Regions from separate parts of the Neobacillus sp. K501 genome, predicted to be linked through region 2. Evidence: a T-box and tRNA genes for the amino acid it is inferred to sense, from the RefSeq annotation. Region 2 holds a T-box; the other holds one or more tRNA genes.
The links. The T-box of region 2 lies ahead of ACWM35_RS06090 (glycine--tRNA ligase). A T-box ahead of a tRNA ligase gene usually reads a tRNA of that ligase, here a tRNA-Gly.
Positions count from the first base shown of each region.

Region 1 (4,428 bases), on a different contig from region 2:
CGTGTCCTTCTGTTTGATTAGATATTGATAATGAACCTGATAAGTAATAGTTTGAAATACTTCATCGTTAGATCTCTCCAAAACTTTGCCGGCTGCTTTTACTTTAACGATTTCTGCAGACCGTTTGGCTAATGTATCTATTTTCTGTTGTGCTTTTGAAAAATTATTGGGGTTGTTTTTTTCTTTCGAAACAAATTGCTCCGCTCTTCGTTCAAACAATTCTTGGAGTAACTCACTCATCTTCATCTCCCCTTTCTCTTTCATTCTTATGAAGGAGAATCAAAAAAAGAGCAGAAACTCTTGGTTTCTGGCTCTAACTGTTTATAAAATTTATCCCCCAGTTACGGGCAATAGACCCGCACTGATTGAAATTTCACTTTATGCTATTTTCAATTTCACTTCGTACAATTGGATCCAGGTCTTGCTGTGCCGCTTTTTTAAGAGCAGACATAGCTTCTTTACCGCCAATTTTTCCGAGCGCCCAAGCAGCCGTACCCTTCAATACTGGACTTGTTTCATTTTGTAATACGTCAATTAAATCAGGAACAGCTGTATCATCTTTAAAATGAGCAAGGGCAATCATCGCGTTTCGTTGAATCGGCCTCTTTCCTCTCCAAGAACCCGCCACTTGACCAAACCTATTTTTAAATTCCCGATTACTCATTTTTAACATTGGCTTGAGTAATGGCTTTGCAATTTCAGGATCCGATTCCATCTCTTCATGGAAATGAAAATCCTTTCTTTTATTGACAGGACATGAAGTTTGGCAGGAATCACAGCCGTAGACTCGGTTACCAATTTTTTCTCTAAATTCCTCAGGAATCATGCTTTTTGTTTGTGTTAAAAATGCAATACATCGCTGAGCATTTATTTGACCGCCTTGTACAAGAGCCCCGGTTGGACAGGCATCTAGACAAGCCGTACACGAACCACACTGGTCCTCGATCGGAGTGTCTGGCTCAAATGGAATACTCGTAATCATTTCCCCTAAATAAACATAGGATCCAAACTCTGGCGTAATGATCGCACAATTCTTTCCACTCCAGCCAATTCCCGCTCTTTCAGCCACCGCTCGATCGGAAAGCTCGCCTGTGTCAACCATCGATTTCAAACGGGCATCTGGTACTTTCAATAATATGAATTCTTCTAGTTTTTTCAATCGGTCCCGTAATATATGATGATAGTCTAAACCCCAAGAGGCACGTGAAAAGAACCCCCGTCTTTCGCCCTTTTTACCCTCAATCCGAACCTTCATTTTGGAAGGATACGCAAGAGCAATCGAAATAATCGATCGAGGCTCTTCAAGAAGCAGGGATGGTGTTACCCGTTTTTCTAAATCTTGCTCCTCAAAACCAGATTGATATCCCAGCTCCTGCTGGCGAATCAATCGATTTTTTAATTCCGTAAAAGTATCTGCAGTAGTAAAACCAATCTTATCAATCCCTATTTCTTTACTGTAGGAAATGAGCTCGTTTTTAAGTTTGCTGACATCCATTAGTCATTCCCTCCCTTCCAAAAAATCATCTATTGTGAAGTAGCTATATTATTCATTGCGCATCTAATTATGATAAACTATTTTTATAAAAATTTGGAGGTGGAATCGTTGGAAATTCAGCTTTCATCGGAAATAATCAAAGAAATTCCTGATTTTAAACTAGGAATCATTGAATACAAGAATATCACCGTTGCGGATTCCCCTCAAATGGTCCGAGGCAGACTACAGCTATTTCAAGAATCGATTTTCTTTGATTTAGAAAGTACTAACGTGACTGAGTTAACTGGAATCCAGGAATGGAGAAAAATTTTTAAACAATTAGGAAAAGACCCCAATCGCTATCGTCATTCAGCAGAAGCATTATATCGCAGAGTTCAAAAACAAAATTATCTCACCCCTGTTCAAAGTGCCATTGATCTGAATAATTTTTTCTCGCTCCAATACCAGGTACCGATAGGTATTTATGATTTAGATTATTTGCAAGGGTCGGTTACCATTCGAACAGGAAAGGTAAATGAAGAATATCACGGACTCAATGGACGGGTAAATTCTTTACATAATCTTCTTATCTGTGCCGACCAACAGGGACCATTTGGAAGTCCATTCGTAGACTCTAATCGCGCACCTGTCACACTTACAACCAAAAACGCCCTCCAAGTTATTTTTCTTAGACCTTCTACTGATTGTCGGAATGCTGAAAAGTTAACTGAATCTTTAATGAACATGTTTACCCAAATTCATGGAGGAGAAGCTTCCTTCCGAATAATTGGATGCCAATAAGGCATCTTTTTTTGACAAATAAAAAAACGCAATGCATCGTTCTTCTTTGAAACGATACACTGCGTTAGTTACTATGTATGGAGCGGGTGATGAGAATCGAACTCACAACATCAGCTTGGAAGGCTGAGGTTTTACCACTAAACTACACCCGCATATGGTTAATTCAACAACTTACTTTTACATAATACACACAAATTTCATAATCGTCAAGAGGAGTTCGCAAATTTTGTCGAAATTATTTTTTCTATTAAAAAAGATCGTCTATTAAAGACGACCTTTTCTTTAGCTTTTGATAATTGTTTTGTTTATTTTTTTATCATCAAGTACATAAAGTAGGGTGCTCCAATGATGGTGACGATAATCCCGGCTGGAATTCCGCTTGGATCTAAGATTACTCTTCCAATTGTATCGGCAGCAAGGAGCAAAGCAGCTCCCATAATTGCAGCTATCGGAAGAAAAAATTGGTGACGTGGTCCGACAAGACCACGTGCAATATGTGGAGCCATGAGACCAACAAAAGCAATTCCTCCACTAACTGAAACAGCAGCTGAAGCAAGTGCTACTGCAATAAAAATAAGAATGATCCTTTCCCGCTCCACATTAACGCCTAGTCCAACAGAAATATTCTCATTTAAATTTAAAGTATTTAAGACATTTGCTTTCTTATAAACAATAGGAAGTAGCAATCCAATCCATGGAATCAGTGCCAAAACAAACGCCCAATCATCTCCCCATACCTTTCCTGCCATCCAATTAGCAAAAAAATCATATTCTTCCTGTGCTAAACGGGTTGATAAGGTTAATATTGCTCCTGATAAGGCGGCTGCCATTCCAACACCAATTAACACAAGATTTGTTGGATCTACTCCTTCACCTTTTTTATAGGATAAAAGATAGATTACTCCAGCGGTGATCATCCCACCTGTTAACGCGAACAATGGGAGAATATAAATGTAGTTCGACGATTCTGGTGTAAAAAACATCACATAAAATACCACCATTAGACCAGCACCCGCGTTAATCCCTAAAATACCTGGGTCTGCTAAAGGATTTCTCGTAATACTCTGCAGAATCGCACCAGAAACAGCTAGACCAGCCCCTGCAAGGATCGTCACCAATATTCGTGGGAGCCTGAAATCAAATAAAATTAAATTTTCCTTGGGTGTTCCTTGACCAATTATAGTTCGGGCTAATTGTGTAGGTGTTAAAGAGGCATATCCCGTTGCTACACTTACAACGAAAACGATAATCAACAATAAGAGCGCAATGATCATAGTGAGCTTTACTTTTTTAAGCTGAACCGCATTTATCATCTTCCTTTGCTTCCTCCCTTCCTAGCAAGATAAAGGAAGAAAGGTACCCCGAGCATGGAAACAATTGCACCCATTGGTGTTTCAAACGGAGGATTGACCATACGGGCCATTGTATCCGCCAGGACCATAAACACACTTCCAAAAATGGCCGAACAAGGAATAATCCATCGATAATCAGTACCTACAAGGAATCGAACGATATGGGGAACAAGTAAACCGACAAAGGCGATTGATCCAACTAATGATACAGCAGCTCCTGCTAAGATGAGTACAACTATCATCAGGATTGCTTTTGTTAATAATGTCCTTTGTCCCAGCCCTTTGGCAACTTCCTCACCAAAACTGAGAATCGTTAATCCTTTTGAAAAAATAATGGCGATAATGATTCCAAACATAATCACTGGAAAAACAAGCTTGAGCTGCATCCAATTTGTTCCGGAAACACCGCCTGCTGTCCAAAAAGCAAGATCTTGGGAAAGCTTGTTAAACAAGGCAATTCCTTCACCCAAAGAAGCCAATAATGCTGAAACTGCTGCACCCGCTAAAGTGATCCGTAAAGGCGTCAAACCTCCACGACTCATTGCACCAAGCCCGAATACTAAAGCAGCTCCCAGTCCCGCTCCGGCAAAGGCAAAGAGCATAACTGTTACATAATTCGCGTCCGTAAAAAAGGCAAACACACAGGCAAGGGCAAGACTTGCTCCGGCATTTAATCCTAGCAATCCAGGGTCAGCAAGGGGATTTCTCGTCATCCCCTGCATAATTGCACCACTAACAGCAAAGGCGGCTCCAACAGCTGCCGCGCCAAGCTCCCTCGGCAGCCTGATGCTAACGATAATT
Region 1 is NZ_JBSLYA010000001.1:855,280-859,707, forward strand. It holds gene ACWM35_RS04230 (amidase domain-containing protein) at 1-240, opposite strand, end outside; gene queG (tRNA epoxyqueuosine(34) reductase QueG) at 374-1,495, opposite strand; gene ACWM35_RS04240 (B3/B4 domain-containing protein) at 1,604-2,275, shown strand; tRNA gene ACWM35_RS04245 (tRNA-Gly) at 2,354-2,427, opposite strand; gene ACWM35_RS04250 (FecCD family ABC transporter permease) at 2,581-3,588, opposite strand; gene ACWM35_RS04255 (FecCD family ABC transporter permease) at 3,585-4,428, opposite strand, start outside.
Region 1: it encodes a tRNA-Gly, which carries the amino acid that the T-box ahead of ACWM35_RS06090 (glycine--tRNA ligase) is inferred to sense. The anticodon was not compared.

Region 2 (4,428 bases):
GTTGAGCGTGATTCGCAAAAAGGTATTATTATTGGGAAACAAGGCAGTATGCTGAAAGAAATCGGAAAACGTTCCCGAGTGGATATAGAAAATCTATTAGGATCGAAGGTTTTCCTCGAACTTTGGGTCAAGGTCCAAAAAGATTGGCGTAATAAGATGTCCCAGCTTCGCGATTTTGGCTTTAATGAAGATGAATATTGATAGAAATTACCCTAATAAAAATATTAAAACAACTTTTAAATTATGCATGGACAACATTAACAAAATTTTCGTCTTATGATTTTTGCTTAGGCAGGCTATGATAATTGTAAGGTTTGGGATTGAAATGAAGCTAGTCTAAATAATGAAAGGTGGGGTTTTCGATGATGGATTTTACGTGGAAAGTATTCCTTCAGACAGGTAATATTGACACATATCTTCTCATTAAAGAACTTGAGAAGGAAAACCAAGAGATACCCGGAAATCAGAATGAAGAGCTAGCACAATTTGATTATCCCGTTTGATAAGTTTGTCTAAAGCAACGGGATGGTGACATAAATGCTTCAGAAATGTGAAGGCATCGTCATTAGAACAACAGATTATGGTGAAACAAACAAAGTGGTTACCTTATATACAAGAGAATGGGGGAAGATAGGTGTGATGGCAAGAGGGGCAAAGAAGCCCAACAGCCGTCTTTCCTCTATTTCCCAGCTCTTTACTCATGGCTATTTCCTTGTCCAAAGAGGTTCTGGCTTAGGCAGTGTTCAGCAAGGCGAAATGATTTCCTCTTTTCGATCGATTGCGGAAGACATTTTTTTAACAGCTTATGCTAGTTATATCGTGGAATTAACAGATAAATGTACGGACGATAGAAAGCCAAATCCTTTTCACTTTGAATTACTCTATCAGACCTTAAACTATATGAATGAAGGCTATGATCCTGATATTCTCATGCATATTTATGAAATGAAGATGCTTAACGTAATGGGATTATATCCAACATTGAATCAATGTTCCGTTTGCGGAAGCACAGACGGACATTTTTCTTTTTCAATTAGTGAAGGTGGTTTCATTTGTCACCGTTGTTTAGAAAGAGATGCCTATCATTTAAAGTTAACACCGGCGGCCGTAAAGTTGTTACGGATATTTTATTATTTTGATCTTTCTAGATTAGGAAATATCTCAGTAAAACCTGAAACCAAGGCTGAATTAAAGAAAGTAATATCAACCTACTATGACGAATACTCCGGACTTCATCTTAAGACAAAGAAATTTCTCAATTCGATGGATCAATTTCGCAATCTTTTATAGAAGGAAGATTGACAAATGCACTAGTTTTCGTTATTATGATTTTTAATATCATAGTTGCTATGAAGGAAAATAGTACTTAGCAATCTCTATAAAAGCGAACCTAGGGTGGTGGAAGCTAGGGTATAGAGCACTAAGGAAGGCGTTCTCGAGCATCGTGTAACTTAAAGAGGCTGCTTACAGCAGCAAATAGGGTGGAACCGCGGGTAAACTCTCGTCCCTATGCTTAATTGCATAGGGACGGGAGTTTTTTTATTTTTATTTTTATTAAATTAAAGGAGATTTTGAAAATGAGTGTATCAATGGAGCAAATTGTTTCTCATGCGAAACATAGAGGTTTTATTTTTCCAGGTTCAGAAATCTACGGTGGTCTAGCAAATACATGGGATTACGGACCACTCGGAGTAGAATTTAAAAACAATATTAAACAAGCTTGGTGGAAAAAATTCGTTCAAGAATCTCCCTACAATGTTGGATTGGATGCAAGCATTTTAATGAATCCAAAAACATGGGAAGCTTCAGGACATATCGGTAACTTTAACGATCCGATGATTGATTGTAAAAACTGTAAAGCTCGCCATCGTGCTGATAAGTTAATTGAAAATGCTCTTGATGAAAAAGGCTTAGAAATGGTAGTCGATGGTTTGCCGTTTGAAAAAATGGAAGATCTCATTAAGGAACACAATATTGCCTGTCCGGACTGCGGAAGTCATGACTTTACCGGCATTCGCCAATTTAATTTAATGTTTAAAACCTTCCAAGGTGTAACAGAGTCCAGTACAAATGAAATATTCCTTCGTCCAGAAACAGCACAAGGGATCTTTGTTAACTTTAAAAATGTTCAGCGGACAATGAGAAAAAAATTACCTTTTGGTATCGCGCAAATCGGTAAGAGTTTCCGTAATGAAATTACACCAGGTAATTTCACTTTCCGTACTCGTGAATTTGAGCAAATGGAGCTTGAATTCTTCTGTAAACCAGGTGAGGAATTAACATGGTTTGATTACTGGAAGCAATATGCGGAACAATGGTTAACATCTCTAGGTATAAGTAGAGAAAATTTACGTCTTCGTGATCATTCTGAAGATGAGCTCTCCCATTATAGTAATGCAACTACTGATTTTGAATATAAATTTCCATTTGGCTGGGGCGAACTTTGGGGTGTAGCATCACGTACTGATTATGACTTGAAACAGCATATGCAATTTTCAGGTGAAGACTTTAATTATATCGATCCAGAAACAAATGAAAGATATATTCCATATTGTATCGAGCCATCATTAGGTGCGGATCGTGTTACATTAGCCTTCCTTATTGATGCCTATGAGGAAGAACAGCTTGAAGATGGTACTTCAAGAACGGTTATGCATTTCCACCCAGCGCTGGCTCCATTTAAAGCAGCAGTGCTTCCGTTATCAAAGAAATTGTCTGAAGAAGCGAAAGAAGTATTTGCATCTTTAGCAAAGTATTTTTCGGTTGATTATGATGAGGCAGGGTCAATTGGTAAACGTTATCGCCGACACGATGAAATCGGTACTCCGTTCTGTATTACCTATGATTTCGATTCAAAAGAAGACAAAATGGTAACGGTTCGCGACCGCGACACAATGGAGCAAACCCGTGTTCCAATTGCAAACCTAATTAACTTTATCCAAGAAAAGATTTCTTTTTAACTAATGATAGAAAAGGTGCTATTTCGCACCTTTTTCTTTATATTTAATTTAAAAAATAATTAGTATATAATATTTCTATATACAGGATAACGTTTTTATACATATAAAGATAAAAATGGTGGTGAGTAAAATAGAACTGACGAAACGCCAAGATCAAATCATCCAAATCGTAAAAGACCAAGGGCCAATTACAGGGGAACAGATTGCGGATCAATTAAACTTAACTAGGGCTACGTTAAGACCAGATTTATCGATACTTACGATGGCTGGATATTTGGACGCCCGACCAAGGGTTGGCTATTTTTATACGGGGAAATCTGGTACGCAACTTTTAACTGAAAATCTTCAAAAAATCTACGTCAGAGATTATCAATCGATGCCTGTAGTGGTGAAAGAAAATGTTTCAGTTTATGATGCGATTTGTACAATGTTCCTTGAAGATGTGGGGACATTATTTGTTGTAGATAATAATTCTCTGCTAGTGGGGGTGCTTTCTCGGAAGGATTTACTGAGGGCAAGTCTTGGCAAACAAGAACTTACCGCACTGCCAATTAACATTATCATGACAAGAATGCCTAATATTACGATGTGTGAAATGGAAGACCTATTAATAGATGTGGCCAAATTACTGATTGAGAAACAAATTGATTCTTTACCAATTGTTAGAAAATCAGAAAATGGCTTTGAAGTTATCGGGCGAATTACAAAAACAAACATTACAAAAGCATTCGTTGCTTTAGGAAATGAATAGTAAAGATTACTTACAGAGGAGCTGTTGAGGAAGAATGAACAAGCCAGTTATATATGTTGTATCTGATTCAGTAGGGGAAACGGCTGAATTAGTAACAAAAGCCGCAATCAGCCAATTTAATGGCGCAGGAATGACATTAAAGAGGTTTCCGTACGTCGAGGACAAGGAGCATATTGATGATGTTATCTCACTTGTAGCTTTAGATTGTGCTATGATTGCCTTTACACTGGTTAAACCCGATATGAGGGCTTATATTAAAGAAAAAGCGGACGAAGCAGGAATTTATGCCGTAGATTTAATGGGTCCAATCATGGATCAAATCGAGATATTTAGTGGGAAAACACCTTTGTGTGAACCTGGTCTGGTAAGAAAACTAGATGAAGATTATTTTAAAAAAGTGGAAGCAATCGAATTTGCTGTAAAATATGATGATGGACGTGATCCTAGAGGGATATTAATAGCTGATATCGTTTTAATTGGTGTTTCCAGAACCTCTAAAACGCCTTTATCACAATATCTTGCCCATAAACGTCTTAAAGTGGCAAATGTACCACTTGTTCCAGAAGTGGACCCGCCTGAGGAGTTGTTTAAGGTTCCCCCTGAAAAATGTTTTGGATTAAAAATAAGTCCTGAAAAATTAAATACGATTCGTCGTGAACGATTAATCTCATTAGGATTAAATGATCAAGCCAGCTATGCAAATATTGAACGAATCCG
Region 2 is NZ_JBSLYA010000002.1:312,011-316,438, reverse strand. It holds gene era (GTPase Era) at 1-201, shown strand, start outside; gene ACWM35_RS06100 (YqzL family protein) at 363-503, shown strand; gene recO (DNA repair protein RecO) at 538-1,290, shown strand; T-box leader at 1,341-1,512, shown strand; gene ACWM35_RS06090 (glycine--tRNA ligase) at 1,578-2,960, shown strand; gene ACWM35_RS06085 (helix-turn-helix transcriptional regulator) at 3,079-3,711, shown strand; gene ACWM35_RS06080 (pyruvate, water dikinase regulatory protein) at 3,746-4,428, shown strand, end outside.